Regions from separate parts of the Marinomonas sp. PE14-40 genome, predicted to be linked through region 3. Evidence: predicted binding sites of a transcription regulator. Region 3 holds the regulator's gene; each other region holds the start of a gene.
The links. The regulator FNR, encoded in region 3, switches genes on or off when oxygen is low (the NO sensors DNR and NnrR bind a similar motif). The targets are predictions, from matches to a motif close to TTGATNTANATCAA.
Positions count from the first base shown of each region.

Region 1: the regulator FNR is predicted to act here: its motif matches at 3,578-3,591, upstream of Q0A08_RS22330 (YdcH family protein).
Region 2: the regulator FNR is predicted to act here: its motif matches at 3,451-3,464, upstream of petA (ubiquinol-cytochrome c reductase iron-sulfur subunit).

Region 1 covers NZ_CP130700.1:4,812,448-4,818,106, forward strand. The annotation lists gene Q0A08_RS22310 (transporter substrate-binding domain-containing protein) at 1-717, opposite strand, end outside; gene Q0A08_RS22315 (ATP-binding cassette domain-containing protein) at 774-1,562, opposite strand; gene Q0A08_RS22320 (dimethylarginine dimethylaminohydrolase family protein) at 1,704-2,576, shown strand; gene Q0A08_RS22325 (TetR family transcriptional regulator C-terminal domain-containing protein) at 2,589-3,200, shown strand; gene Q0A08_RS22330 (YdcH family protein) at 3,250-3,504, opposite strand; gene Q0A08_RS22335 (TraR/DksA C4-type zinc finger protein) at 3,644-3,985, opposite strand; gene Q0A08_RS22340 (hypothetical protein) at 3,997-4,245, opposite strand; gene Q0A08_RS22345 (YbaN family protein) at 4,448-4,849, opposite strand; gene rnt (ribonuclease T) at 4,990-5,640, opposite strand.
Region 2 covers NZ_CP130700.1:1,805,178-1,810,836, reverse strand. The annotation lists gene Q0A08_RS08240 (Nif3-like dinuclear metal center hexameric protein) at 1-665, shown strand, start outside; gene Q0A08_RS08235 (ZapG family protein) at 702-1,142, opposite strand; gene zapE (cell division protein ZapE) at 1,286-2,383, shown strand; gene rplM (50S ribosomal protein L13) at 2,571-2,999, shown strand; gene rpsI (30S ribosomal protein S9) at 3,014-3,406, shown strand; gene petA (ubiquinol-cytochrome c reductase iron-sulfur subunit) at 3,593-4,186, shown strand; gene Q0A08_RS08210 (cytochrome b) at 4,186-5,430, shown strand; gene Q0A08_RS08205 (cytochrome c1) at 5,433-5,659, shown strand, end outside.
Region 3 covers NZ_CP130700.1:1,010,189-1,015,847, reverse strand. The annotation lists gene Q0A08_RS04645 (RecQ family ATP-dependent DNA helicase) at 1-4, shown strand, start outside; gene Q0A08_RS04640 (SprT family zinc-dependent metalloprotease) at 4-486, shown strand; gene Q0A08_RS04635 (hypothetical protein) at 582-734, shown strand; gene ttcA (tRNA 2-thiocytidine(32) synthetase TtcA) at 892-1,728, shown strand; gene Q0A08_RS04625 (YfaZ family outer membrane protein) at 1,738-2,289, shown strand; gene Q0A08_RS04620 (adenine phosphoribosyltransferase) at 2,341-2,883, opposite strand; gene fnr (fumarate/nitrate reduction transcriptional regulator Fnr) at 2,905-3,666, opposite strand; gene hemN (oxygen-independent coproporphyrinogen III oxidase) at 3,696-5,063, opposite strand; gene Q0A08_RS04605 (sulfite exporter TauE/SafE family protein) at 5,166-5,659, opposite strand, start outside.

The DNA.
Region 1 (5,659 bases), 1.4 Mb from region 3:
TTTACGAATAGCGCTAATGGCATTGTTTAGTTGCTCTTTTAGTTTCGGGTTGCCTTTGCGTAATCCAAAACCAATGCCTTCTCCCAATAAGGCTTCATCGTTAACCGCCATGCCTTTTAGGTCGCAGCAATTCTTACCTTGTTCTGAATTAAGGAAACTTTCAAGTGTAAGCGCATCTGCTTGGGTGGCATCTATGCGGCCAGAGTAAAGGTCTTGGTTGGCTTCATCTTGGCTTTGATATTCTTTTATAGTGGCATTAGGATAGTATTTCTTCGCAAACTTCACATGAATACTGGCGGCTTGTAAGCCAATTATTTTGTTATCTAGTTCATCTGGAGTGCTACTGAAATTAGCCTTTTTTGAACCTATTACCGAGGCACCTGATTGGTAATATTTATCAGAAAAATCAATAACGCGTTTACGATCAGATGTTATTGACAGTGATGCTGCCACGACATCAATCTTGTTAGATAATAGCGCTGGAATAATACCATCCCAAGCCGTTGCAACTATTTCACAATCTAGCTTGGCTTGAGCGCAAATTGCTTTGGCTATGTCTATTTCCCAACCCGAATAGTTACCAGATGCATCTGGTACAGAAAAAGGTGGATATGGTTCAGTTGCAATACCGACTTTGATGGTTTGGGCCGCTAGTGTGGATGAGAAAAAGCCAATAATTGAAGCGCTTACTAACGCAATCGATGTTTTAAGTTTCATGATTTACTTCCTCTAATTAGATTGTTTTTTATTTGGTACTTCTGTTTTTCTTGTTATTAACAAACTGAATGGATGAATTGTTTAAGTCTTTCTGATTTTGGCGCGCTGAAAATTTCTGCTGCTGAGCCAAATTCTTCAACTTTACCTTCGTTCAAAAACATGACTTTATTGGCGACATCCGCAGCGAACTTCATTTCATGCGTGACTATGATCATGCTTCTACCTTCAGTTGCTAAATCATGCATAACAGCTAAAACTTCGCTGACTAGCTCTGGGTCCAAAGCTGATGTTGGCTCATCAAAAAGCATTAGTTCGGGGTTGATTGCAAGCGCTCTGGCTATGGCTGCTCTCTGTTGTTGGCCACCAGAAAGGTTGCAAGGATACTGGTGCTTCTTATCGTAAAGGCCGACGCGTTTTAGTAGCTGGTGGGCATTGGTTAAGGCGTCTTCTTTAGGAATGCCAAATACCTGAGTTGGTACTTCGATTATGTTTTGTTCTATATTCATGTGTTGCCAAAGGTGAAAGCCTTGAAAAACCATACCTAGCTTCTGGCGGATGAGACGAAGCTGTTTTTGGTCTTTAGCTATCATGTCACCTTGTTTATTGCTAATGAGCTCAATTTTTTTACCAAAAATACGAATTTCACCAGCACTGGGTGTTTCAAGCATATTGATGCAGCGAAGTGTGGTGGACTTACCTGAACCACTGCCTCCAATAAGAGCAATGACGTCACCTTTTTCTGCACTCAAGTCTATTCCTTTGAGAACTTCTAATTGACCAAAACTCTTCCTAAGATTGGTGATTTCAAGAATGCTGCTTTTTGTGTTTTTTTCATTTATGGCCATGTTGAAGTCTCTAAATGATTTTTTAAAATAATCAAATTATGCGCTTGCATAAATTTATACACTTGCATAATAATGATGTCAACAAGATTGCTTTGAGTGATAAGTGATCAAATAAAAAGTAAAAATTAGGAGATTCAAAAGATGAAACTATTTGGTAGTCAGTCAATGGTTGCACCGATTCAACGTGTTCTTATGCGACGTCCTGGGGCTAGCTTGCTTGCTGCAGATGCAAAAGAGTGGCATTACGGCACTATGTTTGATGCTCCTAAGGCCATTGAGCAATATGATGCTTTTGCTAAGATTGTTGCACAGTCTGGTGCAGAAATTAGCTGGATCGAAGATGATAATGATGGCTTGTGTGATGCTATGTTTACTCAGGATGCGTCTTTAGTGACAGATCATGGGGCTGTTTTACTCAATATGGGGAAGGCATTGAGGGTGCCTGAACCTAACCTTCATAGACAGGCTTATCAGGCTGCTGGTGTGCCTATTTTGGGTGAGTTGACTGGAAGTGCAATGATAGAAGGTGGTGACTTTATTTGGTTAAATAAAAATACTATCGTGGTTGGCTGTGGCTTCCGCTCTAATCGAGAGGGTATTGATCAGCTTAATAAAATCTTAAATCCGTTTAGTATTAATGTGATAGGTTTTGATTTACCGGTTTGGCATGGTGCTGAAGCTTGTTTACATTTAATGTCAATGATTTCTCCTCTTGATGAAAAGTTAGCGTTAATATATTCGCCACTTATGCCAACCGCTTTTTATAATCTATTGTTGGAAGAAGGCTATACATTGCTAGATGCCCCAGCTGAAGAGTATCTTGCAAGTGGCGGTTTAAACTTAAATGTTTTACCTGTTAAACCAAAAGAGTGCGTTATGATAGATGGTTTTCCTTTAACCAAGGTTATGATGCAAAGTGCTGGGTGTAAGGTTCATGTGTTTGAAGGAGATGCCCTTTGCATTGCATGTGAAGGAGGGCCTACCTGTTTGACTAATCCAATATTGCGAGGTTAAAGCATACCTAGTATGTCTATTAAGAGAAGAGAAGGTAATAATCGACGTCAGGAGCTGATAGAAGCGGCTTTAGACTGTATTGAAAATGAAGGGTTACAAGGCGCGACAGTGCGAAAAGTCGCTGACTATGCTGGAGTAACCAATGGACTCATTCGATTTTACTTCTCCAGTAAAGATGAGTTGATAAGGGCCGCTTATGCTGCCCTTTTGGAGCAAATTTATGCAAGCGCTAGGGTAAATATTGAGGATTCTCAACTACCTGCGAAAGAGCGCTTGCGTCGTTTTATAGAGGCGACCTTGTCCTTCCCCATCGTATCTCCTAGAACTGTTTTGTTATGGGCTAATTTTCTACCTCTTACCTATATTGATGAGCAAATGGCTGCGATCAGAAGTGATGGTTATGTGGAAACAACTAATATTTTACAGCCGCTTATAAAAGCCACCTTGGAAAGTAATGGGCAGTTGGTTACAGAGCAAGAGTCATCGAGATCTGCTGTGAAAATTAATGCGGTGATTGATGGGTTGTGGCTTGAAGGGAGTATGGCTAGTTATAAGTTTGAAAGTGGCGATCTTGCAAAAATGGGGGTGGAAACAGCTTCTGCAATTTTAGCGTTTGAACTTTGATGTAAAAGCCCTAATCAAATAGTTGAAAAGGGCTTTATCTGAATACGGTTTAAGCGGTAGTCGCTTGCGCTTTTCTCAGCATGCTAACCAGTTCGTCTTTTAAATAAACACGGCGATGCTTGGCTTTTTCTTCTTCTGAAGTGGTCGCGAGTGTCACTTCATTCTCCATGTTCTCAATACTACGTGTTAGCTCATGGTACTCATCAAACAACTTTTTAAAGTGAGCATTCTCCATTTTTAGTTGGTGAATTTCATGCTTAAACTCAGGTAAATCATTGGCTAGAGTGTGGTGCTCTACAGGCATAGTGTCTTCCTTAATTTTATGTTGATAATTATTTGATCCTGCTTAGAGCATAAGGTTGTATCAGAAAAATATCTTGATCTAGATTAAGGAAAGCGCAAAACCTTAGTAGCTTTGTGAGTGAAATACTTGTGTCAAATCATCAATGACTGCAATCAAAGCAATGTTTGATATCTGGCAGAATGGTTAATCGTCTTTCATCAATCGGTTTGCGACATGACTGACAAAGCCCGTAGTCAGTTTCTTGTGCTTTCTGTATTGAGATTTGTAGTTTTTCTAGCGCTAAGTGTTCAGATTTTTGGCATTCATCAAATACTTCGTTAAGTATCAGTGAAGCATCTTTTTTCTGCTTGATCTGTTGTAGCCTATCAAGTCTTTCTTTATAGCTATCTAACAGGCCTGCTTCAGCCTTGCTAATGCAATGATCAAAGGAAGCTATTCTAATGTTGCGGGTAAGACTCTGACTAATAGGGAGGTAAGGCATAAAATACTCCTTTAAAGTTTTGCTGCTAGGGCGTGTTTGACTAACATTGACTGAATGGTTTGATTAAGCGCTTGGTGGCGACTTTGATATCGACGTAATTTATCACAAGGCTGTGACTCGTCTAGTGCTTGAATTTGTGTTGTGAGGTGCTGATATTCAACCGCCATGGTTTGAAACTCAGCGTTATACAAATTTAGCAATCTGATTTCATCCCGATAGTGGGGATGTTCAAGCATGAGATATGAAAGGTTATTGGCCATCTGAATCTCCTTACTCAGGTAATATTTTATAGGTGTGAGTTTAGGTTACTTTCCTGATCAAAAAATAGACTAATTTAAATGCTGCACTTCGTCCTGATATGTATCAAGTTAATCCTTGTTTATGACACTTTATCGAGACTGAAAAGCGTATTTTGAAAAAGCTGAAGGTGTTATTTAAGAAAGGCGTTAGATAAATCAGTGATTAGTTTGTCTCTGCACGTAAGGGGAGTCGAAGTAGATATATGCTGACGCAAATTCCAATACAAATGAGAGATAAGGTTGCCCAAAATTTGCCGACCAAAAATATAGAAAGTCCCATACCACACCACATAAAAATGATGGCTCGATTGCGGCTTTTCTTAGGGATGCCTTTATCAGACTGCCAGTCTTGGATGATAGGGCCGAAATATTTATGTGATGTCAGCCAGCTATGAAAGCGTGTTGATGATTGAGAGAAACACCAAGCACTCAATAATATAAAAGGGGTTGTTGGAAGGAGAGGAAGGACTACACCTATTATGCCAAGAATTAAGGATATCCACCCTGTTGCTAAATAAAGCAAGCGTTTAAAAGGGCTGTGTTTATGCTTAGCGGGTTTAGCCATGTGTATTGAGTGTCCTATTGGCAAAGCAGGTGCTTTTACAATAAACCCTATCGTATCAATTACGAGAGTACAAACTAATTGTATAGAGAGATTTTAAGAGGTTATCGGCAACTTGCTCATAACCTCTTAAAAAAGCTTAGCTAGACAAAAGATGACATGTCATCCATTGACTCAGGTGCTGCTAAACTCCAGCCACCTAATCTTTTCCATCTATTTACGATTTCACAGAAAAGCTCAGCTGTTTTCTCTGTATCATATTTTGCAGAATGTGCTTCAGCGTTACTAAATGGGATAGCGGCAGCTTCACAGGCTTTTGCGAGGACTGTTTGACCAAAAGCAAGACCAGCAAGGCTCGCCGTATCAAAGCTTGAAAATGGGTGGAAAGGGTTGCGTTTGATATCGCAACGCTCGATTGCTGCATTTAAAAAACCATGGTCAAATGCTGCGTTGTGGCCAACTAGAATGGCACGTTTACAACCCACTGACTTGAGCTCTTTTCTCACCTTGCTAAAAATTTGGCCTAGCACTTCTGCTTCAACCACATCTTTACGTTCGGGATCAAAAGGGTCAATGCCAGTAAATTCTAAGGCCGATTTTTCAAGGTTTGCACCTTCAAATGGTCTTACATTGAACTCAATGGTTTCATGGATATAGAGCTCGCCATTTTCATCCATTCTAAGGATGCTGGCAGCGATTTCTAATAATGCGTCAGTTTTATTATTAAAGCCTGCGGTCTCAACGTCGATAACAACTGGTAAGAAACCACGGAAGCGGTCTTTAATTTCGTGCATGGTGGAATTTTGGTGGTTT
Region 2 (5,659 bases), 790 kb from region 3:
AAAAAATTTCAAAAGTGGTAACGGGTGTAACTGCTTCGCAAGCCTTAATTGATGAGGCTATTAGGTTAAAAGCAGATGCTATCTTGGTTCATCATGGCTACTTTTGGAAAGGTGAATCCCAGGTGGTTACGGGGATAAAATACAAGCGTATCGCGAGCCTAATTAAGCATGACATAAATCTATTTGCTTATCATTTGCCTTTGGATGCGCACCCAGAACTAGGTAACAATGCCCAGCTTGTGAAAATGTTTGGTTTGCAAAGGTCGCAATCGCTACAAGCTTCTTTACCACTAGAAGAATCAATAGGTGTTGTTGCAGAGTTTGATCAAGCTATAAGTTTGAGTGACGTAAAATCAATTGTAGAGAATGCGTTAGGTCGCAAGGTTCTATTAGAGGCAGCGGGTAAGTCTTCAATCAAGACGGTTGCATTGTGCTCAGGAGGCGCTCAAGGTTATATAGAGCAGGCGGTTGAAATGAAGGCTGACTTATATTTGACTGGTGAAGTATCTGAGCAGACTATTCATTTGGCTCGTGAGTATGAGATTAACTTTATTGCAGCGGGTCATCACGCGACAGAACGTTATGGAGCAAAGGCGATGGCGGATTTTATTCAGAATACGCTTGGGGTTGAAGCCTTTTTCATCGATATAGATAACCCTGCTTAAGGTTATCTATATCTTGTAACATAGGTTGTCTAATGCCTAGGGCGTGTTACTTTTTTCTTGTTCTTTGTTGAAACCAAAGTCTTCAGATAAAGTGCCTGGAGATTGTATGTCGGTTTTAAGGGCGTAGTCTCTAGGTGGCTCGGCTTCTAAAGTCGTTGTGTCTTCAGTGGTTGGTGTGCTCGTTATGTTGGAGTTGTTTTGGATGCTAACGTTACTTAGTTCAAGAGCACCATTTGCAATTTGATTTCTTAGCTTGGCTACGGTTGTTTCTGCTTGATCAAGCGCACTCTCTGTTTCTTCAAAGAAGCTATCGATCGCAACTTGTTGTTTATCCAGTTCGTGCTTCACAGCATCCGGCGATAGAATAGTGGTGTTGTTTGTAGCTGATTTATTTTCTTTCTTTAAGCTCATGCCCAAAAATAGGCCTACAGCTGCGCCAGCGATAAAAATTACCGCATCAATTACTTCTAAGTTCATGACTTACTCCAAAAATATAACACCTTAAGTATAGCTGAATCTTGTCTCGAAAGAAGCCTTATTGAGATGAGCTTTGATGAGAAATTTGCTAGAATTAACTTGAATTTAATTGGTTTGTTTATCTTTCAAAGTTTAAGAGCCCTATGACCCCTTTATCACGTTACCGTAAAGATTTAACTCGTTCTGATTTTGCCTACGATCCTGCTCAAGAAGAGGCTGTTGAGGCCCTGCAAGACTTGTTTGACAGAATCGTTAATAAAAAACCTGAAGCGACAGGTGGATTCCTGAGCTTCTTCAAAAAAAGTCATCAGCCAGAAGTGGAAAAAGGTCTGTATTTTTGGGGGGGAGTGGGTCGCGGTAAAACATACCTGATGGATACCTTTTTTGATTGTTTACCGACTGAGCGAAAGCTGCGTTTGCATTTTCACCGCTTTATGCAAATGGTCCATAAAGAGTTACGTGAAGTGAATGATGTAAAAAATCCATTGGAAGTGGTCGGTAAACAAATTGCTGCTAAGGCAGAGGTCTTGTGCTTTGATGAATTTTTTGTAAAAGACATTACGGATGCCATGATATTGGCAGGCTTGCTAAAAGTCTTATTTGAAAATGGAACGAGCCTCGTTGCTACATCAAACATAGAGCCGGATGGTTTGTATGAAAATGGATTGCAAAGAGCGCGCTTCTTGCCTGCTATCGATTTAGTAAATAAGCATACCCGTGTCATGAATATAGATGGTGGTATTGACTACCGATTACGTGCACTTAAGCAAGCAAGTCTTTATTACACTCCATTGGGACAAGATTCAGAGGCTGCTTTGGCGGCTTGTTTTGCTCGTTTAGCCCCCGATTTGGCTCAGGCAAAAGAGGGTGGTGTAGTTGAAATCGAAAACCGTAAGATACATCTACAAAACAGTTGTGAAGATATCGCTTGGTTTGATGTCTATGCTTTGTGCGATGGGCCTAGAAGTCAGGTTGATTATATTGAAATTGCAAAACTTTATACTACGGTTATTGTGTCGAACGTGCCGCAGTTTGATACGACTCGTGATGATATGGCTAGACGTTTTATCAATCTAGTAGATGAGTTTTATGATAGGCACGTTAAGTTAATTGTTTCAGCAGAAGTAGATATTCCTGATATATATAAAGGGACTCAGTTGTCTTTTGAGTATGACAGAACCGTCAGTCGTTTACTCGAAATGCAATCTGAAGAATACCTGTCGTTAGAGCATCGACCATAAAAGCACGTAATAGCGATAATAACTTGGTGTTTATCTAAATTGTCCTCTTTATAAAGTGGGGTGGAATGTGTATAATCCGCTCGCCTTTTTTAAAAGGTATATGCACGTTATATCTTCATTAATGTCGATATAACCAATAATAATAGGTATTGAGCATGTCAATACATGCTAAATGAAAGGGTTTTTGATGAAAACTTTTACTGCAAAACCTGCTGAAGTAAGACGCGACTGGTTCGTTGTTGATGCTGAAGGCAAAACTTTAGGCCGTTTGGCTACCGAGATTGCTCGTCGTTTACGCGGTAAGCATAAAGCTGAATATACTCCTCATGTTGACACTGGTGATTACATCGTTGTTATCAATGCTGAGAAAGTTCACGTTACTGGTAACAAGGCTAAAGCTAAACAATACTATCGTCACACTGGTTACCCAGGTGGCTTGCGTTCGATGAATTTTGAAACGCTGATTGATCATGCTCCTGAGCGCGTTCTTGAACTCGCAGTTAAAGGTATGTTGCCAAAAGGTCCTTTGGGCCGTGCTATGCACAAGAAAATGAAAGTGTATGCTGGTACTCAACATCCACATGCAGCTCAACAGCCGCTAGAACTTAATATTTAATACGGAAGATCATTATGTCAGCTACTCAATACTACGGTACAGGTCGTCGCAAATCATCTACCGCTCGTGTATTCCTAAAGGCCGGTACTGGTAACCTAGTTATCAATGACCGTTCTCTAGAGCAATATTTCGGCCGTGAAACTGCGCAAATGGTTGTTCGTCAACCACTAGAGCTTGTTGAAGCAACAGAAAAATTTGACGTTTACATCACTGTTAAAGGTGGTGGTATTTCTGGTCAAGCTGGTGCTATTCGTCACGGTATTACACGTGCATTGCTACAGTATGATGAGACACTACGTCGTTCTCTACGTGCTGCTGGTTACGTTACTCGTGACTCTCGTGAAGTAGAACGTAAAAAGGTTGGTCTACGCAAAGCGCGTCGTCGTCCTCAGTTCTCCAAGCGTTAATCTTGGGATACTTCCAAACGCCTGGTTATCCAGGCGTTTTTTTTATGCGATATGTCAATGTCGCTCTTCTGGTAATGAGACTTTTCTTGCCAGAACCCTTTGTTTTTTTTACTATTTGCACTGCATTCATATTGGGGTTCGTCATACTCTAATTTGGGATTTGTAATTTGGTGGGAGAGAACCATAATGAGTCAAAGCGACGTTAATAAAGGTCGACGTCGATTCCTGGTCGGAACAACAAGTGCTATTGGCGCGGTTGGTGCGGTCGGTATCGCGACCCCCTTTGTTGCTTCTTGGAATCCAAGCGCAAAAGCGAAAGCAGCTGGTGCGCCAGTTAAAGTTGATATCAGTAAGTTAGAAACTGGTCAACAAATGATTGTTGAGTGGCGTGGGCAGCCTGTTTGGGTCGTAAAACGATCTAAAGAGACACTTGATAATCTAACAAAAATATCTGATCAACTCAGTGATCCATCTTCTGAGAAAGAACAGCAACCTGAGTATGCACAAAATGCATACCGCTCTATTAAACCTGAAATTGCAGTGCTACTAGGTATTTGTACACACCTTGGTTGTTCTCCAACATACCGCCCAGAGTTAGCTCCAGAGGATTTGGGTCCAGAGTGGGTTGGTGGTTATTTCTGCCCTTGTCATGGTTCTCGCTTTGACTTAGCTGGACGTGTTTATAAGAGTGTTCCTGCGCCAATCAACCTATTAGTACCACCTTATCAATACCTTTCTGATAATGTGATCTTAATTGGTGATGACGGAGGTAAAGCATAATGGCTGATTTTAAAGAATCTAAAGGTTTGATGGGTTGGATTGACGCTCGTCTTCCTGTGACTGAAGCCTTTGAAAAACACATGAGCAAATATTATGCTCCGAAAAACTTCAATGTGTTTTATATCTTTGGTGTTCTGTCTCTCGTTGTACTTGTTAACCAAATACTAACGGGTGTGTGGTTGACTATGAGTTATACGCCTTCAGCTGAAGCAGCTTTTGCATCGGTTGAATACATCATGCGAGATGTAGAGTATGGCTGGCTTATTCGCTATCTGCATTCAACAGGTGCTTCGGCATTCTTTGTTGTTGTGTATATGCATATGTTTAGAGGCTTGTTGTACGGTTCTTATCAGAAACCACGCGAATTAGTTTGGTTATTTGGTATGGCTATTTACCTTGCTTTGATGGCTGAAGCTTTCATGGGGTACTTGCTTCCTTGGGGACAAATGTCTTACTGGGGTGCGCAGGTAATTATCTCCTTGTTTAGTGCGATTCCTTTGATCGGTCCAGACTTAGCTGAATGGATTCGTGGTGACTACCTGATTTCTGGTATTACGCTGAACCGCTTCTTCTCCTTGCATGTTATTGCTTTGCCTTTAGTTATTGTGGCACTTGTAGTATTGCACTTATTGGCATTACACCATGTGGGTTCTAACAACCCTAAAGGTGTTGATATCAAAAAGTATAAAGATGAAAACGGTGTGCCTTTAGACGGTATTCCATTCCATCCTTTCTATACAGTGCATGATTTGGTTGGTATTGCAGTCTTCCTATTTGTTTTCTGTTCAGTTGTCTTCTTCTTCCCAGAAATGGGCGGTTATTTCCTTGAGAAGCCGAACTTTGAAGCAGCTAACCCATTGAAGACACCTGAGCATATTGCGCCAGTATGGTATTTCACACCTTTCTATGCAATTTTGCGTGCCGTTACTTTTCCTCTATTTGGCTTAGACGCTAAGTTCTGGGGTGTAGTTGCGATGGGTGGTGCAATCGCGATTCTATTTGTATTGCCTTGGTTAGACAGAAGCCCTGTTAAGTCAATGCTATATAAAGGATGGATGAGTAAAGTTGCACTCTTTATCTTCTGTATCAGCTTTGTTGTGTTGGGTGTGTTAGGTGTGCTTCCTTCAACTGATGGTAGAACAACTGCTGCTCAAATCGCTTCTGTAATATACTTTGCGTATTTCCTATTGATGCCATGGTATACACGTTGGGAAAGCACTAAAACTGTGCCAGAGAGGGTGTAATTATGAAAAAAATTATTGCTACTATTACTCTGGCATTACTACCAGCACTAGGTTTTGCTGCAGGTAGTTCTGTAGAGCTAGAAGATATGACGCCAGATCTTCATGATAAAGCGTCACTACAGCGTGGTTTAAATACTTTCGCAAACTATTGCTTAGGTTGTCACGATGCAGGTTATGCACGTTTTGAACGTGCAGCAACTGACTTAGGTATTCCAGCAGATCTTTTCAC
Region 3 (5,659 bases):
CTAATGTATAGAAAGGAGTTTGAAGAAGCGGCGACTAATGCGGTATTGGAGTCCTTTAATAGAGCTAACCAGTACTTTGAAACCGACGTTGAAATGGTCTCGATTAAATTTAACCAAAGGGGCTCGGCGGCAGGTACTGCATACTTACAACGTCATGAAGTAAGATTTAATTATGATATGTATCTTCAAAACCCTAATGAATTTCTTTCTACTGTCGTGCCGCATGAAATAGCACATATATTTGTTTATCAACTCTTTGGTCCAAAAGTTAGGCCTCATGGTAAAGAGTGGAAGAGTGTGATGATGAATGTTTTTAATTTAGCACCAAATCGTACTCATAACTTTGACGTTAAGGCGCCAGCGAAAAGTTTTCTGTATTTGTGTGACTGTATGGAGCATGCCTTAACAATCAGGCGCCATAATCGAATTCTCAAAGGGGCTGAGTATCAGTGCAGAAAGTGCAGAGCTAAATTAAGGAAAAAGTAAAATTGTTCCTATATCAAGCAGATATTAATTTGATATGAATCATTATTAAGGTATTATCTTGGCAAAATTTATCGCTATGTTTGCTTGGAGATGATATGAATAACACACTTAAACTTTTTGCTGGGTTTGCTATGGGATTGGCAACAGCTGTAATGGCTAACTTTGCGCCTATGATAGTACCTGCAATGCTGGCTGTCATTGCTGCAGCGGTTATTATCGATTCTCTAGGGATCAACAAGCAAGCTTAAGCTTAAAAAGAGCTAACCCTGTTAGCTCTTGTTTCACCCTGTAATTTCCTACCGATTAAAAAATTCGTCATATTTCCCTAATAGATTCAATTAATTGGATGCGATGGAATTGTTACTGTTGTAGAATGTCGCTATTTGTAATTATGTGAAAGTAGCAATGGATTTATCAACACGCCCGAAAGAAAAAACCGAACTTAATAAGCTTCATAAACGCTTAAGAAGGCTAACCGGACAAGCAATCGCCGACTTCAATATGATAGAAGATGATGACAAGGTCATGGTTTGTTTATCTGGGGGTAAAGACTCTTATACTATGTTGGAGATATTAAGAAATCTTCAAGCAAGTGCTCCGATAGAGTTTAGTATTGTTGCTGTTAACTTGGATCAAAAACAACCTGGTTTTCCTGAACATATTTTGCCTGAATATTTGTCATCAATTGGTGTTGATTATCATATTCTAGAGCGTGACACCTATAGTATTGTTAAAGAGCTTGTACCTGAAGGTAAAACGACATGTGGCTTATGTTCACGTTTAAGACGCGGTTCTTTATATGGTTTTGCGGATGAAATCGGTGCAACTAAAATTGCGCTTGGGCATCATAGAGATGATATCTTAGAAACTTTGTTTTTAAATATGTTTTTTGGTGGGAAAATTAAATCCATGCCGCCTAAATTGTTAAGTGATGATGGTCGTCATATGGTAATTAGACCACTTGCATACTGTAAAGAAAAAGATATTGAGACTTTTTCTGAAATAAAGGAATATCCGATTATTCCGTGCAATCTTTGTGGTTCACAAGAAAATTTACAGCGTCAGGTTATCAAAAATATGTTACAACAATGGGATAAAGAATATCCCGGTCGTACCGATACGTTGTTTACAAGTATGCAAAATATCGTACCGTCGCATATGGCAGATACAAATTTATTTGATTTTAAAGATTTATCTATTAGTCCAGATGCCTTAGATAAATTAAATATAATTTCACTATAGGATATATTGATGAGTTTTAATAAATATGCAATTACTTTTGCGCTTGGTTTGTTAAGTGTTGGAGCAAATGCTTCAAGTGTTTCAGGTACTCTATCTGATGATACGGCTAAATTAAATGCGTCTTTAAGCATAGATCCTGTTGAGATTGAAGCGGGTGCTTTGTATTTATCTGAAGGCGGTAAATCTGGTTATGTTGGCGTAATGATTGTTGATAAGGCTGACCCTATTGAAGTCGGCGTTGGTGCAAGATTGCGTGCAGTAGAGGGTGATCTAGGTGCTAACGATTCAGGTTACGGTGTAGGATTAGGTGGTTATTATCGTTACATTATTCCACAAGCTAACCGTGTAAGCATATATGCATCTGGTTATTACTACCCAGGGCTTTTCACCTATGGAGATATGAAAAGACAGCACGAAGCTGATTTGAGAGTGGAATATTTTGCAACACGTAATGCAAGAGTTTATTTTAGCTATAGTGTTGTAAAAACTGAATTTAATGATCATAGTGAAAAGTATACTTTGGATGAGGGTGTGCACATTGGAGTAGCAGCTTACTTCTAGGTGTGACTAAAACAGAATCAAAAAAAAGGGCGCTAAATTAGCGCCCTTTTTTTATTCGCCTTCAAAGGCGCAGAGACTATAAACGGGTATCTCTAAGTCACTAATAATCTGACTGCCTTTTAAATCAGGTAGGTCAATAATAGCTGCAACTTCTTTGATGTTAGCGCCTTGTGATTTTAATAGGCTGATAGCAGCGCAAAGCGTGCCACCAGTCGCTATTAAGTCGTCAAAGAGTAATACTTGATCACCCTCAGATACAGCACCTTCTTGAATCTCTAGCTCTGCTTCTCCGTACTCAAGCGCATACTTTTGTGAAATAGTTGCACCTGGTAGTTTGCCTTTTTTGCGCACAAGAATTAGAGGCTTTTGCAGCTCATAAGCAAGAATAGAAGCGATAAGAAAGCCACGAGCATCAATGCAGGCAATGTGGCTTATATCAGTTGCTATATACCTATGAATATAAGCATCAACAACCATTCTCAAACCCTTAGGGTCTGAGAAAATTGGAGTGATGTCTCTAAAACTAATACCTTCTTTAGGCCAGTCTTCAACTGTTTGTATTAAAGATTTTATGTAAAAATCATCGTAAAGCATTATATCGCCTTGTGTTAGCTATCAAATACTTTCAATTTTATCACAATCTTCTGACATGCCGATTAGTTTTTGCATTTGATCTAGATCGATAATGCTAATTTCTTTGCCATCAACTTGAATCATGCCGTTTTTTTGAAAACGTGTGATTACTCGACTAACGGTTTCAACTGCTAAACCAAGATAATTGCCGATTTCACCACGAGACATGGCAAGTCTAAATGATGTTGCAGAATAGCCACGTTTTTTAAAGCGCGCACTTAAATTTAGTAATAAAGAAGCGACTTTCTCATCTGCATTTTTTTTACCTAATAGCACCATCATTTGTTGGTCATCACAAATTTTGCGGCTCATCACTTTAAAAAGTTGATGCTTAAGAGTAGGGATCTGTTCAGATAATTGCTCTAAATGAGAAAAAGGAATTTCACACACCGTGGTTGTTTCAAGCGCTTTTGCAGACACTGGATAAATGTTTTTATCTATCCCGCTAAGGCCAAGAAGCTCACTTGGGCAGTAAAAGCCTGTAATTTGCTCTTCACCAGAGTTAGTGATATTAAAAGTTTTAAGTGTGCCGGTACGTACGGCATACACAGATTCGAACTCGTCTCCCTGACGAAATAAAATATCCCCTTTTTTTAGAGGTTTTTTACGTTCAATGATCTGATCCAATCGATTAACATCGTCATCAGCTAAAGAAATTGGCAGGCATAGCGCGCTAAGGCTGCAATTCTGGCATTGAGATGTAAGTTTACTGTTAAATCGAGCGTTGTTAAGAGCTAAAGACATAATGATCTCCCTGAACTTGATCTATGTTTCTAAATTACTTTAGAGTATGAAATTACGTTATTTAAGTATTTATCAAAAGTCATGCAAATGCAGCGGATTAAAAGTCTGCCAGAGTCCGTGACCCTAATATAAGGTATTGGCTCATTTGTTAACTTAATAATGCCGTCTTTCTCTAGTTTTCTAAGCTCTGATAGTTCATTTTTAAAGTAATTTGAAAATACGATATTAAACTCACTCTCAATGTCACTTGAATCTAGTTCAAAGTTGCAAATTAAAGACATAATGACCTTATGTCTTATTTGGTCGTCACGATTACTCATGTATCCCTTCATAATCGCTAACTGACCGCTTTCAATGCTTTTGCGATAATCTTTTGTCGCCGTATGATTTTGAACATATGTTTTGCCTATTTGACTGATAGCTGATGTGCCAAATGCCAATAGGTCACAGTTTGCATGTGTTGTATATCCTTGGAAATTTCGTTTCAACTCTCCTTTATTTTGTGCTTTTGCCAACGCATCCTTGGGTTTGGCGAAATGATCCATTCCTATGTATTGATAGCCTGCACTGGTAAGCATATCGATGCATAATTTAAGAATAGCTAATTTTGTATTTGTGTCTGGTAACTGATCTTCTGGAATCTGTCTTTGAGAAGCAAACCGTTTAGGTAAATGAGCATAGTTAAATACTGAAATCCTATCAGGATCAAGTTTGATTACTTGATTAAGGGTTTGTTCAAAGCTTTCAGCAGTTTGATATGGAAGCCCATATATTAGGTCGAAATTGATAGAGTGATAACCTAGTTTACGACTACACTGCATTAGGCTGTCAATTAATTCGTAGCTTTGTATGCGATTAATAGTAGTTTGGACTCGTTTGTCAAAATCTTGAATGCCATAGCTAAGGCGGTTAAAGCCGAGTTCTCTTAGTGCTGACAGCTTTTCTTGGCTAACTTCTCTTGGGTCAACCTCTATGCTGTATTCACCTTCATCATCGGGAAGTAAATTGAACTCTTGCTTGATGTAGTTAATCAATTTTTTAAAGGCATCGGTTGATAAGAAGGTAGGGGTGCCACCCCCAAAGTGAAGTTGTTGTACTTCTCTTTCATCGTTAAGCATTAAAGATTTAAGGCGAATTTCTTCAATAAGAAGTTCAAGGTACTCATCGCCTTTTTTGTAGTTACTTGTGATTACTTTATTGCACGCACAGTAATAGCAAAGCTTTGCGCAGTAGGGGACATGAAAGTAGAGACTTAATGGTTTTTTTGAGGGCATCAGCATTTCTTCAATTAAAGAGAGCTTGCTAATGTTGCTGCTAAATTGAGGTGCAGTAGGGTAAGAGGTATATCTAGGACCCGAAATATTATATTTTTGAATGAGTTGTGTATTCCAGAGCATCTAAACGTCCTATTAAAAATTCTTATAGTATTTTAACTGCTAAGGAAATTTAAAAATTGATATATGTCAGCCTTTTGGTTGGCGTGTTTTATAAATATGGCGCTATCTAAGGAAAGCAGCTTGTATTAAGTTTTGGAAAAATGGAAATGTCCAAATAGCGTAAATCAGCATAAAGACACCGCTAACGGTATTGAGGTGGTACTGTTTCCAGCTTTCTTTTAGGCTTTTACTGAATATTCCGGTAGCTAACATTGCCGGCATGGTGCCAAGCCCAAATGCAAGCATAAGTAGTATGGCTTCAAAAGGTGTGGATCTAGCTGAGATCCAAATTAAACTGGAATAAACAAGTCCACAGGGTAGCCAGCCCCAAACAAAGCCAGCTAAAAAGGCTTGTTTTCTGGTTTTGATAGGTAATAATTTCTTTGCGAAAGGGGCTATATATTGCCAGCCAAATGAGCCAAGCTTTTCAACTTTTAATATTAGTTGTGACTGTTTTAAAAGATAAAGGCCCATGAGAAAGAGAATAGTGGCTGCAAAGGTTCTTAGTGCATAACTGGCGCTTTCATAATAATCGCTAAAAGACTGAAAGAAGAAGC